Regions from separate parts of the Arthrobacter caoxuetaonis genome, predicted to be linked through region 1. Evidence: riboswitches for the same ligand, from Rfam matches in the RefSeq annotation. Region 1 holds a riboswitch; each other region holds the start of a gene.
What was found. A riboswitch is a leader RNA that binds a small molecule or an ion and turns the genes downstream of it on or off. The one in region 1 is predicted to bind S-adenosylmethionine.
Positions count from the first base shown of each region.

Region 2: another riboswitch for S-adenosylmethionine. It lies ahead of NF551_RS05555 (bifunctional o-acetylhomoserine/o-acetylserine sulfhydrylase); the one in region 1 lies ahead of NF551_RS13575 (hypothetical protein).
Region 3: another riboswitch for S-adenosylmethionine. It lies ahead of NF551_RS07885 (MetQ/NlpA family ABC transporter substrate-binding protein); the one in region 1 lies ahead of NF551_RS13575 (hypothetical protein).
Region 4: another riboswitch for S-adenosylmethionine. It lies ahead of NF551_RS00965 (LLM class flavin-dependent oxidoreductase); the one in region 1 lies ahead of NF551_RS13575 (hypothetical protein).

Region 1 is NZ_CP099466.1:2,941,134-2,945,593, forward strand. It holds gene NF551_RS13570 (SGNH/GDSL hydrolase family protein) at 120-1,118, shown strand; SAM riboswitch class IV at 1,188-1,320, shown strand; gene NF551_RS13575 (hypothetical protein) at 1,338-1,724, shown strand; gene NF551_RS13580 (hypothetical protein) at 1,763-2,359, shown strand; gene NF551_RS13585 (3-hydroxyacyl-CoA dehydrogenase family protein) at 2,425-3,273, opposite strand; gene NF551_RS13590 (enoyl-CoA hydratase/isomerase family protein) at 3,270-4,037, opposite strand; gene NF551_RS13595 (thiolase family protein) at 4,037-4,460, opposite strand, start outside.
Region 2 is NZ_CP099466.1:1,233,447-1,237,906, reverse strand. It holds gene metX (homoserine O-acetyltransferase MetX) at 1-907, opposite strand, end outside; gene NF551_RS05555 (bifunctional o-acetylhomoserine/o-acetylserine sulfhydrylase) at 904-2,220, opposite strand; SAM riboswitch class IV at 2,288-2,405, opposite strand; gene NF551_RS05550 (VOC family protein) at 2,552-3,193, shown strand; gene NF551_RS05545 (hypothetical protein) at 3,761-4,460, shown strand, end outside.
Region 3 is NZ_CP099466.1:1,718,625-1,723,084, forward strand. It holds gene NF551_RS07865 (response regulator transcription factor) at 1-38, shown strand, start outside; gene NF551_RS07870 (sensor histidine kinase) at 46-1,287, shown strand; gene NF551_RS07875 (hypothetical protein) at 1,360-1,845, shown strand; gene NF551_RS07880 (macrolide 2'-phosphotransferase) at 1,847-2,746, opposite strand; SAM riboswitch class IV at 2,895-3,012, shown strand; gene NF551_RS07885 (MetQ/NlpA family ABC transporter substrate-binding protein) at 3,091-3,966, shown strand; gene NF551_RS07890 (methionine ABC transporter ATP-binding protein) at 4,039-4,460, shown strand, end outside.
Region 4 is NZ_CP099466.1:186,029-190,488, reverse strand. It holds gene NF551_RS00970 (hypothetical protein) at 24-386, opposite strand; gene NF551_RS00965 (LLM class flavin-dependent oxidoreductase) at 422-1,813, opposite strand; SAM riboswitch class IV at 1,851-1,967, opposite strand; gene NF551_RS00960 (ABC transporter ATP-binding protein) at 2,399-3,226, shown strand; gene NF551_RS00955 (aliphatic sulfonate ABC transporter substrate-binding protein) at 3,336-4,424, shown strand; gene NF551_RS00950 (ABC transporter permease) at 4,424-4,460, shown strand, end outside.

The DNA of each region.
Region 1 (4,460 bases):
CTATGCCAAGCCCGGGATCCGGCTTTTTGACTCGCGGCTGCCCCGGCTGCCACACCACGTGTTTGCTCCTGTCCGCGGCGGCGCTACCGTGGGCCCGGACGACGACGGAAGGTACGACGATGAACCGGAACCCGATGCGCGGCTGGACGAAAGCAGGCCTGGTGCTGCTTCTCGGAAGTGTCCTAACTGCCGGCGGGGTTGCGGCTCCGGCGGCTGCGGGCGGCCAGGACCGCGGCCACCACCGCGGGTGGGACCGGGACCGCGGGTGGGACCACCACCGCGGCTGGGATCGGGGCTGGGATCGGGGCTGGGATCGAGGCTGGGATCGAGACAGGGACCGCGGCGGAGAAGTGGATTACGTTGCCCTGGGTGACTCCTACGCGTCGGGCTTTGGCGGCGGGCCGCTCCTCGATGCCTGCGGCCGGACTGCAGAAGGGTACCCGGCCCTGCTGGATGCCCTTCGCCGGGTGGATCGGGAGGCGGATGTGACGTGTGCCGGGGCGACGGCGTCGAGCACTCCCCCGGGCGCTCCAGCCGGACCCGTGGACCTGCCGGAGCAGATCGCCGCCCTGCGCGCGGATGGTTCCCTGAACCGGGGCACCGACCTGGTCACCGTCACGATTGGCGGCAATGACGTTCAATTCGGCGCCGTCGTCCAGGCCTGCATCGGTCCGGTGCTGCCGGAAACCTGTGCACCCGCCATTGCGAGTGCGACCGCTTACGCGCAAACCACCCTCACGGCGCAGCTGCAGGAATCCCTCCGCCAGGTTCGTGAACTCGCGCCGCGGGCCGAACTGGTACTCGTCGGTTATCCGTACCTGTTCGAAGCCGGAACCGCGGGACCGCTCAGCCCGGAGGCGGTGGCACTGTTCAGCCAGGGGACGGACGCGCTGAACGCGGTGCTGGCCGGACAGGTACAGCGCGGAGAAACCTTCGTGGATGTCACGGATGAGTTCGCCGGGCACGGCGTGGGGTCCGCGGATCCATGGATCATCGCCCTGGGCAGCGAGTTTCAGCTGCACCCGAATGCCACCGGCTACCGCGAAGGCTACCTGGCGGCCATCACCGCAGATGTCCATCTGGGGCATGGGAAGGGCCACTGCCGCGGCCGGCGGTAACCGTTGTCATTGCCGAAACAAGACGCGGCAAGGGACGGGTGCCACCGGCACCTGCTAACGTAATCAATGCTTCACGAGACATGGCCTCCGCACCTTCCCGGTGCGGAAAAGCTCCGACTGGCCATGCACCAACCCCACTGTTCGGCGGGTGGTTCGGATGACGAAGCGGCCCGCGTCCAACCGGAGCGGGCAAGGACACTCTCTTTCGAAGGACACGCTGTGCTTCCCTCCAGTGACCCGCGCTGCACCGCCTTTTCCCCCGGCCACAAGATCCATTGGATCCACGGCGGCCGGCTCAACCGCTACGAGGACTGGATCGACGTCGAAGTCCACGCCGATCCGGAGCTGGACCTGATCTACCTGATAATCGCCGGGCAGCAGCAGCTTATGTGGCACCACGACATTCCGCTCCTCGCCGAAGCCCTCGCGCTCAGCCCCGGGCAGCCCCAGTGGTGCCCCCGGTATTCGTCCCTGATGGTCCCGGGCGCCTTCGAAGGCCGCAACCGGAGTTCTTTTTTCTACTTGGCTACTACCGGGCGGGCGGCTCCCTGCCGGGGACGGGTTCCGCGACATGATCTGAGGATGCAGGACAGCGATTCCGCGTAGGGCAATACTTGGGCGGATTGTTCAGGGGAAGGGGCCGGATGGACACAGCCGAGGTGCGGTTGTGGTGGCTCCCGGTTGGTGCCGGCGGCCATCTGGTGGTCCGCACCAGCCGTTGGTGGGAGCTCTGGCGCGCGCTGCGCGAGCGGCGACGTCCCCGGCCCCTGTTCCACGCAGCACTGGAAGTCACCGCGCGCGGTTCCCGCTATGCGATTGAAATGACCCCGGCGTGGGGCCAGGGCACCGGTCCGCGCGGAGTCGTGGCCACGGGACCAGTGGGACTCCGGTCCCTCGGACGGCTCAGGCTGTTCCGGTACGAGGTGCGGTGCTGGCCGAACGGGGTCATACCGGACCTCGCCTTTGCGCCGGAACCGGCCCTCGTGTTCAATCTGGACGCTGCCGGTGCCGAGGCCCTGCTTGCCCGGGTGCCGCAGGTGCCCCTGAAGGTGTGGGGCGCGAAGGTGCCCGGCGGCGACATGTGGAACTCGAACTCCCTGGTTTCCTGGCTGCTGCAGACCAGCGGTTTTGACGCCGCGGCCCTGCAGCCCCCGCAGGGCGGCAGGGCTCCAGGCTGGCTTGCCGGCATTGATGCCGCACGCCCGCAGTCTCCCCCGGCAGAAGCCGGACAGCGGCCTTAACGGCAGCAGCCCGCATGCTCCGGCCTCAAAGGGGCGAAGGATGCGGGCTGCCGCTCGTTATGAAACTAGCTCCAGTCGAAGAACCCCTTGCCGGTCTTGCGGCCAAGCTCGCCGCGGGCCACCTTGTCCCGCAGGATCTGCGGCGGCTCGAAGCGCGGGCCGAGTGTGGAGGCCAGGTACTCGGCGATGCCGAGGCGCACATCCAGCCCTACAATATCCGTGGTCTTCAGTGGGCCGGTCGGGTGCTTGTAGCCCAGGACCATGGCCGCGTCGATGTCTTCAGCGGACGCAACACCCTCTTCCACCATGCGCATCGCCTCGAGCGCGATCGCCACACCCAGGCGGGAGCTGGCGAAGCCCGGAGCGTCATTGACGACGACGGGAGTCTTGCCCAGGTCGGCCACCCAGGTTCGGGCGGCCTCGGCGAGCTCTTCGGAAGTCTGCTTGCCCAGGACCACCTCGATCAGGGTGGAGGCAGGAACCGGGTTGAAGAAGTGCAGGCCGCAGAAGCGCTCCGGACGCTGCAGCTTTTCGGCCAGCTCCGAAACTGAGAGCGAGGACGTGTTGGAGGCGAGCCAGGCGCCGTCGCCCAACTGCTCCTCCACAGCGGCCAGCGCGGCAGCCTTCAGGGCGAAGTCTTCCGGAACTGCCTCGACGACCAGGCCTGAGCCGGCGAAGTCTGCATAATCGGTGGAGACGCTGAGCCTGGCAACCAGGGCATCGAGGGTCTCGTCCGTGGTGCCGCGCTCAACGCTCTTGGCGAGGTTGGAGGCAACGCGCTCGTACGCTGCGCTGGCTGCCTGCTCATCGCGCTCAACCACGACGACGGCGGCACCGGCGGTGCAGAAGGCGTGGGCAATGCCCGCGCCCATACGGCCGCCGCCGAGGACACCGACCTTGGAGGGAACTGTCATTTGTTTTTCTTCCTTTCCAGGAAAGCCTGCATGCGGTCGAACTTCGCCTCGGACTCGAAGAGGATGCCCTGGGCGAGGGTGTCGATCACGGGGTGCGCCTCGGCGGGCGCGTGGAACACGGACTTGGTGATGCGTACGGCCAGCGGGTCCTGCTTGGCGATCCGGTCAGCTAGTGCGTTGGCGGCGTCCATCAGGTTTTCCGCCTCGTGGACCTCGGTCACCAGGCGGGCTGCCAGGGCTTCCCCGGCGTTCAGGATGCGCCCGGCAAGGAGGATTTCCTTGGCCAGGGGTTCGCCGACGAGTTCCTTCAGCCGCCAGGTGGCGCCGGCTGCGGCCATGATGCCGAGCGAAGTTTCCGGGTTGCCGATCTTCACGGTCGGGGTGGCGATGCGGAAGTCGGCGGCGAAGGCCAGCTCCGCTCCCCCGCCCAGGGCGTAGCCGCCCAGCGCCGCGATGACCGGCATGGGCAGCTTGGCGATGCGGTGGAAGATCGTCGAGTTGATCCCGCGCAGGGCATCCTCGCGGCGGCGTTCGCGCAGCTGGGCGATGTCCGCCCCGGAAGCGAAGATCCCGTTGGTGCCGGAAAGGATCAGGATCTTCGGGTTGTTTTCCAGTTCGGCGCAGAGGGCGTGCAGCTCATCGACCATGGCCTGGTCAATGGCGTTGCGGACCTCCGGACGGTTCAGGACCGCGGAGATGCGGTCTTCCCCGATGGTGACCTTGAGCGTGGTGAAGTGAGCGGAAACTTCCGCGAAGTCCTGCACTACACGGCCTCGATCAGCATGGCGGTGCCCTGGCCCACGCCGACGCACATGGTCGCAATGCCGCGGGAAGCACCTTCGCGTTCCATGCGGCCCAGCAGGGTGATGGCGATGCGCGAGCCGGAGGAGCCGAGCGGGTGGCCGAGGGCGATGGCGCCGCCGTCGTTGTTCACGATTCCTTCGTCCAGGCCCAGGCGGCGGATGCAGGCCAGGGACTGGGTGGCGAAGGCTTCGTTGAGTTCCACGGCGCCAACCTGGTCCAGGCGGATGCCGCTGCGCTGCAGGACCTTCTGCGTGGCCGGAACCGGGCCGATGCCCATGATCTCCGGGGCGACGCCGGCGGAGGCGCCGTCGACGATCCGGGCGCGGGCGGTGAGGCCGTATTCCTTGATAGCGCGCTCGGAGGCGATAATGATCGCCGAGGCG
Region 2 (4,460 bases), 1.7 Mb from region 1:
CGACGTCGTGGCTCATCAGCGCCTCGGTGAGGATGACGTAGCTGTTGGCGTCGAACCGGTCCGCCAGTTTCCGGCCCTGATGGTCCAGATAGCTCTCCACCTGGTAGCGGCCGCGGCCGGCTGGAAGGGCAGCACCCAGCGGATCCTCTCCCGGCTGCGGCGTCCTGCCGAACCGGTATTGAAGTTCAGCCTCTGAGCGGTAGGTGATGTGCGCGATCCTGCGTGCCAGACCGAGTCCGGCGAGCGGAGCGCAACCGTTGTAGTAATCCCCGCCGTTGTAGTCCGGGTCCAGCCTGATGGCTTCGATCTGGGCCTGGGCAAAGGCAATCTGCTCCCCCGTGCTCGCCGCCGTCGCCGCGATCACCGCGCACCGTGCCACCCGGTCAGGTTCAGTCACTGCCCACTCCAGCGCGCGTGCTCCGCCCAGCGATCCGCCCAGCACCGTGTGCCAGCGGCGGATGCCCAGCTGGTCCGCCAGCCGCGCCTCGGCGCGAACCGAGTCCCGGATGGTGACGAACGGGAAACGGGATCCCCAGGGCAGTCCGTGGGGATCCGCCGACGCCGGGCCGGTGGAGCCGTAGCAGCCGCCAACCATGTTGATGGAGACCACGAAGAAACGATCGGTGTCCACGGTCCGCCCCGGCCCCACGAGGCCGTCCCACCAGCCCGGTTCCTCGGTGCTGCCCTGCGCCACGTGGGTACTGCCGGTGAGGGCATGCGGAATCAGGACGGCGTTGGAGGCGTCACCGTTCAGGCGGCCCCAGGTTTCGTAGCCCAGGACGACGTCGGGCAAGCGCCCTCCGGTCTCCAGTTCGAGTTCACCGATCGAGGCGTACTGCAGCACCCCGTCGAGAGTGTGGACGGGGTGCTGCGCTGCGGGTGGATACGTTGTCACGCTGTACTTCATGCTCCCTTGGCGGCGCGGAATCCGGCATCGAGGTCCGCGATGATGTCATCCACGTGCTCCAGCCCGACCGAGAGCCGCACCAGGCCCGGACTGACTCCCGCTGCCGCCTGGGCCTCCGCCCCCAGCTGGCTGTGGGTGGTCGACGCCGGATGGATCACCAGCGAGCGTACGTCGCCGACGTTCGCCACGTGCGAGTGCAGCTGGAGCGCATCGACGAAGCGCTTGCCCGCTTCAACGCCGCCGTCGATTTCAAAGGACACGATCGCACCGGTGCCGCGCGGCCCGTACTTGCGCCCGCGTTCGTACCACGGGCTGGACTCCAGGCCTGCGTACGCGACGGAAAGGACGTCGTCGTGCGCCTCCAGCCATTCCGCGACGGCGACGGCGTTCTCCACGTGCCGCTCCAGCCGGAGGCTGAGGGTTTCCAGGCCCTGGCCGATCAGGAAAGCGTTGAACGGAGATACTGCCGAGCCGAGGTCGCGCAGCAGCTGGACCCGTGCCTTGAGGATGAACGCCAGGTTGGCGCCCAGTGCACCGTTGACCCCGAGGTCCCGGGCATACACCAGGCCGTTGTAGCTCTCATCAGGGGTGTTGAAGCCGGGGAACTTTTCCGGATCGGCGGCAAAGTCGAAGTTGCCGGAGTCCACGATCACGCCGGCCATCGCGGTGCCGTGCCCGCCGAGATACTTGGTGGCGGAGTGCACCACGATGTCCGCTCCCCATTCGATGGGACGGATGAGATACGGGGTGGACAGGGTGTTGTCCACGATCAGGGGAATGCCCGCCTCATGCGCGACAGCGGAGAGTCCTTCCAGGTCCAGGACGTCTTGGCGCGGATTGGAGACGACTTCACCGAAGAAGGCCTTGGTGTTGGGCTGTACGGCTTCGCGCCACTGGTCCAGGTTGTCCGGGTCGGCGACGAAGGTGACGTCGATGCCGAACTTCTTCAGCGTGTGCTTGAAGAGGTTATAGGTTCCGCCGTACAGGCTGGGGCTGGCCACAATGTGGTCCCCTGCCTGGGCCAGGTTGAGGATCGCATAGGTTTCCGCGGCCTGCCCGGAGGCAAGCAGCAAGGCCCCAACACCTCCTTCCAGGGAGGCGATGCGGTTCTCCACTGCTTCCTGCGTGGGGTTGCCGATCCGGGTGTAGATCGGAGCCAGCTCTGCGAGCGCAAAACGGTTCGCTGCAGCTTCCGCGCTGGGGAAAACGAAGGACGTCGTTTGGTAGATGGGAAGGGCACGGGCGCCGGTGGTGGCGTCGGGCTCCTGTCCTGCATGGATCTGGCGGGTTTCGAATGACCAGTTGGCAGACATGTTGCTCCCTTAATGACCAGGGGCCCCACAGGTACCGATGCCGGAAGAACTCCGGTACCAGACGTGTGGCCCGCGCTTGCCGGACACCCTTTGTGGTGTCCAGCCAGGTCTTCACCCGGGGCACCCCACCGCGGTTGGAGGGTTGCCGGCCAGCAAGCCGGGGCTATCTGCTGGCACTCATGACCTGTACCTATAGAACCAACGGAGCCGGAGTTGCGCAACCCATATGACGCAGCGTGAATCCGGGAAAAATCCGCTGATCCAGATACCTTTTGCCGAGCTAAGGCTTGCCTTGGTCGAGACACAGGTCACAACGTGCCAAGATGTTCGCATGCGCCTGGATCATGTTTCTTATGCCTGCGAATCCGACGGCCTGCTGGCCACCACGGAACGTATTGCTTCTGCCCTTGGAACCGACTTCGTCAAGGGCGGGGTGCACCCCCGCTTTGGCACCCGGAACATGATCATTCCGCTGGCTAACCACCAGTATCTGGAAGTGGTTGAGGTCCTGAACCATCCCGCTTCCGACAAGGCACCCTTCGGCCAGGCCGTCCGTGCACGCTCCGAGGCAGGCGGCGGCTGGATGGGATGGTGCGTCGCCGTGGAGGACCTCGCACCCTTCGAAGAACGGCTCGGCCGCTCCGCCGTCCCCGGAAACCGCAAGTTCCCCGACGGCCAGGAACTGACCTGGCAGCAGATCGGCATCAATGGCCTGATCGCCGACCCGCAGGTCCCGTACATGCTCCGCTGGGATGAGGACAAGGCGGACCTGCACCCCTCCCGTGCCTTTGCCGGCACGGTCTCCCTTGAATCCCTCACGATTGCCGGCTCCGCCCAGCGCGTCACCGAGTGGCTCGGCCAGCCGGTGGAGAAGCCGCTCGACGGCCTTGACGTCACCTGGGTCTCCCCCAAGGGAACCCCCGGCATCATGTCTGTGACGTTCGGGACTGACAAGGGTCTCGTCGAGATCTAGGTTCCGCTGCTTCGAGGTCCGTCTGGGGCGTCGAGGCCGGATTCGTGTGTTTCGAGGCCGGGATTTCACTGCGTTTCGGGGTTTCGCTGCACTATGTCCCCCAAAACACTGTACTCGGGGAAAACGCTGCACCCTGTGACACGATTTCGCTGCGTTCCGGGTCTTTCTGGCCATCCGGGGAAAATACTGCTTGGCGCCGTGCCCAGATTCTCCCCTAACGGACGATTCCGCCCTCAACGCAGTCTTTCTGCCGATGACCACCTGCTGCTAAGGCCTGACCTTTTCCACAGATCAGCAACTGGTTCCCGCGGTTGACCCGCAGCATTCGAAGCTGGATCCATGTGCGCAAACCTGCTTTACTCCGTCGATGCCGATCGTGATGGGCCCGGACGCCGTTCCCTTGCGCTTCGGTGCACCACGGGTGAGCTGGTCCGGATCAGGCCCGGTGTCTATTTGGATGGACAGTCCTGGGCGGGGCTTAGCCCCTGGGAGCGCGAGCGCCTGAGACTTGCGGCGGCCGTACAATCCGGAAGGACTCGACGGGTCCTCATCCAGCAGTCGGCGGCAGTGATCTGGGGAATTCCGACGATCGGAACGCCGCTTGAGGTCATGCTGCTGGCTTTGCCTCCCGTCAACGGCCACCGCCGCGGTGACCTCCGCTGGGCTCGAAGACGCCTGTTGGAGCCGCTGACTACGGTCGACGGACTGCCCGTCACTTCCAAGGCACAAACCGTCCTTGATATGGCTGCCTACCTGCCTTTCGAGCAAGCAGTTCCGGCAATGGACCACGTCATCCGCCCCGACCGGCGGCGAGGTCTCCAGGCCCTGGAGAAGGACGCCCTGCGGCAGCTGGCGCAGGGCCTGCCTACACAGGCCAAGCGTGTGAGAGCGATGCGCGTCATCACGTTCGCCGATGAGAGGTCCGAATCTCCCGGCGAGTCCTATTCCCGCGCCGTCATCCACCGCAATGGCTTCCCCGCTCCGGAGCTGCAGCAGAGTTTTCATTCTCCTGGCGGACGTCTGCTTGGACGCACGGATTTCTTCTGGAAGCAGCAGGAACTCGTTGGCGAATTCGACGGCGCAGTGAAGTACGGAAAGACTCAGACAGATGGCGGGACTCAGCCCGAACATGCCTTGCTGCAGGAAAAGCGGCGCGAGGACGCAATCCGGGCCACAGGCGTAGGGTTTCTCCGCTGGAGCTGGTCCGAGGTGTTCAAACCCGCGGGCGCCCCGGACGGTCTGGTCCAGGCGTTACTCCGAGCCGGCC
Region 3 (4,460 bases), 1.2 Mb from region 1:
TTCGGGGGATCGGCTACCGCCTGGGCCGGCAGGAATAGGTCTGCCGTGGCAAGGGCACTGCGCGGGGAACGGAGTGAACTCCGCCGGGCCTCGGTACGGCTGGCGGTCCAGTTCACCGCGCTCATCGTGGTGCTGCTCTCGCTGGCCGGCGCCGTCGTCTACTACCTCGCCGCCGCCGGGAGTGAGGAAGCCCTCCAGCAGCGGCTGGAGGCCGCCGTCGAACTGGATAACCCGCGTGATGCCCCGCTGGACGTTTTCCTGGCGGTCTTGAACCGCGGCAGGCTGGAAGTCTCGCGGGACGTGCCTTCGGGCCTGCCTGTGGCCAGCTCGCTGTCGGCCGTTGCGGCAGGAGCAGGCAGCATCGAAGAAACCGTGGAGGCAGACGGCACAACCTACCGCGTGCTGACGGCGCAGGAGAGGCGCGGCCGGGTTGTCCAGGCCGCCGTGGATACGCAGGAAACACGGAACCAGCTGAACCGCCTGTTATTCGCGCTGATAGCGGCCGTGGTGTGTTCGGCAGCGGTGGCGGCACTGTTTTCAGTTCTGGCCGCGCGGGCTGCCATGCGCCCGCTGGCCCGGGCCCTCGAGCTGCAGCGCAGGTTCGTCTCTGACGCCAGCCATGAACTGCGCACGCCGCTGACCCTGCTGAGCACCCGGGCCCAGCTGCTGCGCCGGCGCGCCGCGGGGCAGGCAGGCGGAGCGTCTCCCGGGGAGCTGGACCGCCTCATTCAGGGGCTGGATGAGGTGGTGGCAGACGCAGGGGTCCTCACCGGAATCCTGGACGACCTGCTGGTTGCCGCGGATCCGCGAAAGCCCGGGACGCTGGAAGAGGTGGATCTGGCAGCCGTTGCCCGGCAGACAGCCGCCGCCTTCGGCCCCGCCTTTTCCGACCGGGGCCTTGCCCTGCACGCCCAACTGCCGGACGTGCCGGTGCCTGTCCTGGGCAACGAAGCGGCACTTCAACGGGTCTTCACCGCGCTGTTGTCCAACGCTCTGGATTTCGGGCGGACGGAAGTTACCGTCTCCGTAGCCGCGCGGAACCGCGACGCCGTGGTCACGGTGGCAGACGACGGCCCGGGGCTGCCGCCGGAGCTCGCCGGAGCACTGTTCGACCGCTTCTCCTCGGTACGCCCGGCCCCGGCAGGGCACACCCGGCACTACGGCCTGGGCCTTGCGCTGGTCGCAGAAATCGCCGCACGGTTCGGCGGATCAGTCAGCGCTGAACCGGAAACAGGCCATGGCGCCGTCCTGGTGGTGCGGCTGCCCCTATCCGCACGGGGCTTCTAAGAATCCTCGAAGAATCGCGGCGTTGGATAGATGGCGTAGGAATATCCAAACTCAAGGGAGGTGTCACCAATCGTGGCGATTGGGAGCAAAGCGAAGAAGGTCATCATCTGGACCGCCAGCGGTCTGGCCGCCGCCGGCCTGCTCGCCGGAACGTTCTTCACGGGTATGGCCGTTGGGGACAATATGGAGACTGCATCGGTGACGTCCGAACAGGAGCAGGGCCAGGACCAGGGCCGCGGCGGCGACCGGGAACGGCGCGGGCCCGAAGACGCCCAGGAGCGCGACGGCGGCAGTGACGAAGCCCGGCCGGATCGGCAGGACACCCAGGACGGGGATGATCCGAAGCCCGGCAAGGAGAATGCTGACGGCCAGGCCGACGAAGGCCGGGAAGACGGACAGCACGACGACGGGGCCGATGGCGGTGACCGCGGTGATCGGGAAGATCGGGACGGCGACCGCGGCAAGGGCGGAGGCCACGGCCGCGGCGGCCACCACGGCGACGCCCCCGAGGACGGCGACGCGCCTGAGGAATCAGAGACTCCGGCGGAACAGTCCTGACTTAGGACGGCAGCAGCTGCGCGGAGGCTGTCTCGCGGTGCGCGGGTTCGCCGGATGCGAGGGCAAACAGCGCGTAGTTCAACGGGCCGGCCGCTATCAGCGCCGTGCACCGTTCGGCAAGGTGCGGCTCGGTGAGCCCTGTCGCGTCCTGGTACCAGCGGACCACGTCGTCGAGGGAACCCGGCGAGATGAGGTGCACGTACATAAACTCCAGGGCCGGGTCACTCACCTTCGCCGTGGTCCAGTCCAATACGGAGACGATCCGTTTGGCGTCATCGAGCAGCAGATGCGCGGGATACAGCTCCCCATGGGTCAGCACCGTCCGCTGCGGCCAAAGCCGGTCATCGGCCAGCCACTGTTCCCAGCCGGCCAGCAGCTCCGGGGCGATGCGGAACTCGGCGCGCACCTGTTCCAGTACCTTCGACCAGTGCCGGCGGACGCCGTCGGGAGTCTCGGCCGGGATGCCCGCGGCGGCCGCGGCCGCCGCGTCCATCCCGTGCAGCGACGCGATCAATCCGGCCAGGGAGTGGAGGTACGTCGGATCCGACGGGTCAAAGTGCCATTCGGGCTGGTTGTCCCGGTCCACCGTGAGCCCCGGGCTGCCCGGAAGCAGGGGATAGGCAATGAGGTCCGAACTCTGGATCTTCCATTCCGGAACCGCTGCAGGAAGGCGCGGACGCACGAAATCAAGGATCGCCTGCTCGCGTTCCTGGCCGGCGGCAACGTCCGCGCGCCGTGGGATCCGAAGTACCCAGTCCCCGCCGTCCGGTGCGGAGGCGAAAGCGACCCGGTAATCCAGTCCGGCTTCGTTGAAACGGACGGTGCCTGGTTCCAGGGCGAGTCCGTGCCGTGCTGCCAGAGTGCATATATCGGCTGCCGTCAGATCCCGCGCTTCGCTCATGGCTTCCTTTTCTCCCGGTTTACAAGGCCCCGCCCGGGGCTGGTTCCGTGACGTCCTGTTACGCAGGATGTCATGTGCCACTGCATAAGTCGTCATAAAGCAGGCGCGTTTTGGTTACGTGGCCCAGATGTTCCTAGCCTAGGGACGGAATCAAGAGTTCCAGCCAATGGCCCTGGCCGGCTGGACAGCAACCCTCTCGTCGTAGCGGGGTGCTCCAGGTGATGATTCGGCCTCGGCGGAGACTTTCCGCGAGGCAAGTACGGCGCCGGCACTGCCCTCCAGCGGCCTGCGCCTCCACCTTGTCCGCGGAGCGCCGCGGACCCTTTTGGGAGAAGAGCCACACCATGAAACTCAGCAGAATCCTGGCGATTGCAGCCGCCCCGCTCCTGGCACTGACGATGGCCGCCTGCGGCTCAGCCTCCGGGGACGAAGGCACTGTGAAGATCGGCGTGGTTGGAGCCAGCGATCCGTACTGGGCCACCTACACCGAGGCCGCGAAGGCGGAAGGCATCGACGTCGAAATCGTTGACTTTGCCGAGTACACGCAGCCGAACCCGGCACTGACCGAGGGCGAACTGGACCTGAACCAGTTCCAGCACATCATCTACCTGGCCCGCTACAACGTTGCCAGCGGCGCAGACCTCACACCGATTGGCTCCACGGCCATCTACCCGCTGGGCCTGTACTCCACCCAGTACGACTCGGTGGAAGACATCCCCGAGGGCTCGACGGTGGCGGTGCCCAACGACGAAAGCAACCTGGCCCGCGGCTTGCTGGTGCTGCAGTCAGCCGGGCTGGTCAGCCTCAAGGACGGCGGCAGCGTCTTCGCGACCCTTGACGACCTCGACGAAGCCAAGTCAAAGGTCAAGGTGACCACCCTTGAGGCTTCCCTGACCCCCACGTCGCTTCCCGACGTCGCAGCAGCGATCGTCAACAACGACTTCGTCGAAGACGCGGGCCTCAAGGCCGAAGACGCCATTGCCCAGGACGATCCGTCGGATCCCAAGGCCATCCCGTACGTCAACATCTTCGCAGCGCGTGCCGGCGAGGAGGAGAACGAGACCTACCTCAAGCTCGTGCAGATCTACCAGGAAACGCAGGCAGTCCAGGACGGTGTCCAGAAGGCTTCAGGCAACACCGCCGAATTCCTGAAGGTCCCGGTCCAGGACCTGCGCGATTCGCTCGCCGAGGTCCAGCAGGACATCGAAAACCTGGACTAGTTCCTGCCCGTTCCACCGCGTCCCGGGTCCGGCTGCGGCCGGACCCGGGACGCTCGTTCTGCAAGGGAAACCATGCCACTCATCACACTGCGGAATGTCTCCAAGACCTACCCGCCCGCCCGCCGGGGCGAAGAGCCGGTCACGGCGCTGCGGGACATCAACCTGGAGATCGAAGCCGGCGAAATCTACGGAATCATCGGCTACTCCGGAGCGGGAAAAAGCACCCTGGTCCGGTTGATCAACGCGCTGGAGACTGCAACCTCCGGCGACATCACGGTCGACGGCCGGCAGGTCACGGGCGTCCCGGAGCGGCAGCTGCGGCAGCTGCGCCTGGACATCGGGATGATCTTCCAGCAGTTCAACCTCTTTAACTCCAAAACCGTCCGCAACAACGTGGCCTATCCGCTGCGGGTAGCGGGCCGGAGCAGGGCTGAAATTGCCGCACGGACCGCCGAGCTCCTGGACTTCGTGGGACTCACGGACAAGGCGGACAA
Region 4 (4,460 bases), 800 kb from region 1:
GCCGCCGCTTCCTGCTGTCCTGGCTAGAGCTCCGCAGCCACGGCGTTCAGCACCTCGGTGACGTCGGCCTTGCCCTGCCCGTAGTCGAAGATGGTGGTCGGAACGTGGGGTGTACTGGTGGCCACCACCCGTGTGGTTGCAGCGTCCACCGGCTCGAAGGTGAGCACAATGTCTTCGCCGAACGTCTTCCACGTGGTTCCCGCCACCAGCTCTGCCCGCTCCTGCCAGATCCCGGTGAGGGTCATCCGTGGAAGCCTCACCCCGGCCCGTTCGACGGCAGGAGGGAGCGCCGAGACAGGCGCCGCGACCACCATTTCCCCGCGGGCCCGGGCGCGCTTGGAGGTGACGTTCAGACTGAGAGCTTTGGTGTTCCCCGCATTTGTCATGCGCACGAGCCTAACGGAACCCCCGCAGGGCCGGCCTAGCGGCGGACCGCAGGGTCCAGCCGGAACCGCGCGCCGCGGTGGTCCTCCGGAAGCTTGTCACCTGCACCGAAGAGCTTCTGGCGCAGGGTTCCGGGGGCATACTCCGTAGGGTACGCGCCGCGCTTCTGCAGCTCGGGCACCACGAACTCGACGACGTCCTCGAAGGTTCCGGGCGTGACCGCGTAAGCCAGGTTGAAGCCGTCGACGTCGGTCTCCTCGACCCAGCGGATCAGCTCCTCGGCCACCTCCGCACCGGAGCCGACCAGCCGCGGGCCCAGTCCGCCGATCCCGGCGGTCTCGGCGATGTCGCGCACTGTCCAGGGCTCGCCGTCGTCCTTCACTTTCTGGAAGTTCGCAGCCGCCGACTGGATGGCGTTGGATTTCACGGCGCCGAGCGGCTGGTCGAGTTCATAGGTGGAGAGGTCCACACCCATCCAGCCGGACATCAGCGCCAGGGCGCCTTCGTCGCTGGTGTAGCGCTGGTAATCCAGGTGCTTGGCTTCGGCTTCCTCGGAGGTGGCGGCCGTGATGATGGTCAGCAGGGTGTAGATCCGGATCGAGTGCCGGTCCCGGCCGGCGGCTTCCGCAGCGTCGCGGATCTTCGTGACCGTGGTCTTGAGCTTCTCCACCGTGGACGCGCCCACGAACACTGCTTCAGCGTTCTCCGCCGCGAAGCCGATGCCGCGCGGCGATGCGCCTGCCTGGTAGATCACGGGGGTGCGCTGCGGAGACGGTTCCGAGATGTGGATGCCGGGGACCTTGAAGTATTTGCCCTCATGGTTGATGTCATGGACCTTGGACGGATCCGTGAAGACGCCGGTTTCCCTGTCGCGGACGACGGCGTCGTCTTCCCAGGAACCCTCAAGCAGCTTGTAGACGACTTCGAGGTATTCGTCGGCGTGGTTGTAGCGCTCGTCGTGCTCGAGCTGGTCCTCCTGGCCCATGTTGCGGGCGGCCGAAGGCAGGTAGCCGGTAACGACGTTCCAGCCGACGCGCCCGTTGGTGAGGTGGTCCAGCGTGGAGAGCCGGCGGGCGAACGGGTACGGATGCTCATAGGCGGTGCCGGCGGTGACGCCGAAGCCCAGGTTTTCGGTGACCAGGGCCATCGCGGAGACCAGCAGCAGCGGATCATTCACCGGCACCTGCGTGCCCTGGCGGAGGGTGGCTTCGTTGGAGGAACCGTAGACGTCGTAGGTGCCCAGCACGTCGGCAATGAAGATTCCGTCGAAAAGCCCGCGTTCGCAGGTCTTCGCCAGGTGGGTCCAGTAGGAAAGCCTGGTGTAGTCCGCCGACCGGTCTTCGGGGTGGCGCCACAAGCCGGGTGACTGGTGTCCGACGCAGTTCATGTCGAAGGCGTTGAAGCGGATCTGGCGGGGAGCGCTGGTCATCGAAGAATCCTTTCCCAGGCGACGCACCGGGGACGGAGCGCCGTACTTGCCGCCGGCGGATTCGCCGGGCGACCGGATCGTCATCTGGGGCACCCCGCTACGGAAAGAGGGTTGCCGCCCAACCAGCCAGAGCTTTGCGTTGGGACTCATGATCCTGCGGCTCCAGTATGGGCCCCTGAGCCGGGGCCGGCGCAACCCCGGCCGTGTCACGCGGCGTAACGCCCGGCGTCGTACTTCCAACTCCGCCCGCCGCCGCGCCGCCTCAACGACCACCGAGAGGCCACTTACGGCTGGTTTGGGCGCTCAAAAGAGCCGTAAGTGGCCTCTCGGCGGGAAATAGGGCCGGAGGGACCCGGATTCGGAATGTTACGCGGGGACTTGCCCGCAGGCTGTCCGAGGGCGTTTAGTTGCACTTGACCATCCCGAGCGGCTGAGAGACCTGGATCAGTGAAGCCGCAGCAACCCTGGTCGGAGTGCTTCCTCCTTGAGGCACTGCGATAGCGAGGTGGACGTCGCAGGAGGCCGCTAACCCGGCCCAGGACGTTTTCCGTAGGGTGCTACTGCCAGGACCGATGGAGTGTTCACATGACTGCAGTACTGTCCTCCGGCTCCCATGCCGTTTCCACTGCCCCGCGCCCCACCCCTGACTCTGCGCTGCCGGTAACGTTCGACGGCGTTGGCCGCGCCTTTGGTTCGGGCGCAAACGCCCACGTGGTGCTGCGCGACATCAATTTCGAGGTCCGTCCGGGCGAAGTCCTGGCCATCCTCGGCTCCAGCGGCTGCGGCAAGTCCACGCTGCTGCGCGCGACCGCCGGACTCGACGCCGCCTCCACCGGGCAGGTGCTGATCGACGGTACTGCCGTCCGCGGCATCGATGACCGGTGTGCCGTTGCCTTCCAGGAACCGCGGCTGCTTCCGTGGCAGACCCTGCAGGCCAACGTCGCCATCGGCCTGCCCAAGAGCACCAGTGCGTCCGAGGGCAAGGCCAAGGTCGCCGAGCTCCTCAAGCTGGTTGAGCTGGACAGCTTCGCGAAGCACCAGCCCCGCGCCGTGTCCGGCGGCATGGCCCAGCGCGCGTCGCTGGCCCGGGCGCTGGCCCGCAAGCCCGGCGTGCTGCTGCTCGACGAACCGTTCGGCGCCCTCGACGCCCTGACCCGCCTCAAGATGCAGGACCTGCTGCTGGACGTGCACCGCGCAGCTCCGGCCACTGTCCTGCTGGTCACGCACGACGTCGACGAGGCGCTGCAGCTCGCGGACCGGATCATTATCCTCGGCCGTGAACCGGGCAAGCCCGGTGCCACCATCACGCAGACCATCACCGTCCCGGGCGCCCGTCCGCGGGACCGTGCCTCGGCTGAACTGGCACGAATGCGCGGAGAGCTCTTGGCGAGCCTCGGCGTCGACCGCCACTAGGCGACCCCTCCTCCCCCACCGCCGCGGGCATTCCCGCGGCGGATGCCGCGGGCGATCCGTGCCCGCACCGCCCTTCTTCCCTGCCCTCCACTTCCTGAAGGAATTCCCCATGAACAGCCGTTCCCGCTTCTCCCGCCGCCCGCCCAGCTTCTCCCGCCGCCCGCCCAGCTTCTCCCGCCGTCCCCTCGCCGTCCTGGCCGCCGCTGCCGCAGCGTTCTCGCTGGCCCTCACGGGCTGCGTTGCCGGCGAAGACTCCTCCGGCGCTGCCGCCAATGATGCAGCCGACGGCGGCACCCTGAACATTGACTTCGCCACCTACAACCCGCTCAGCCTGGTCATCAAGGACCAGGGCTGGCTGGAAGCCACCCTTGAAGAGCAGGGCGTGGACGTGAACTGGGTGCAGTCCGCCGGATCGAACAAGGCCAATGAGGCACTGCGTGCCGGAGCGATCGACGTCGGCTCCACCGCCGGTTCGGCTGCCCTGCTGGCCCGGTCCAACGGCTCCCCGATCAAGACCATCAGCATCTACTCGCAGCCGGAATGGGCCGGACTCCTCGTCTCTTCCGACTCGGACATCACTTCCGTGGCTGACCTGGCCGGCAAGTCCGTCGCCGCCACCAAGGGCACCGACCCGTACTTCTTCCTGGTCCAGGCGCTGGAAGAGGCCGGGCTGAGCACCTCCGACGTGACGGTTGAGAACCTGCAGCACGCGGACGGCCGCACTGCCCTTGAAAACGGCGCCGTGGACGCCTGGTCCGGCCTGGACCCGATCATGGCCGGCGCCGAGCACGCTGGTGCCGAGTTCCTTTACCGCAATCTGGACTTCAACACCTACGGCTTCCTGAACGCCACCGAGTCCTTCCTGGAAGAGCAGCCGGAAGTAGCCCAGACCGTGGTCAACGTCTATGAAAGGGCGCGTGCCTGGGCAGCCGAGAACCCGGAAGAAACCGCGCAGATCCTCGCCGACGTCGCCGGCCTGGACCTCGAAGTGGCCCGCACCGTCATTCTGGAACGCAGCAACCTCGACGTCGACGCCGCCCCGGGCGACGCCCAGCGCAAGGTCCTGGAAAAGGTGGGACCCGTGTTCGTCGAGACCGGCGACGTCGCCAGTCAGAAGGCGATCGACGACGCCGTTGCCTCCCTGCTGGATGACTCCTTCGTGCAGAAGGCCGATCCGGCGGCCGTTAAGGAATCCTGATGAGCAGCAATTCCCAGCAAACTTCCGTTCCCGTGG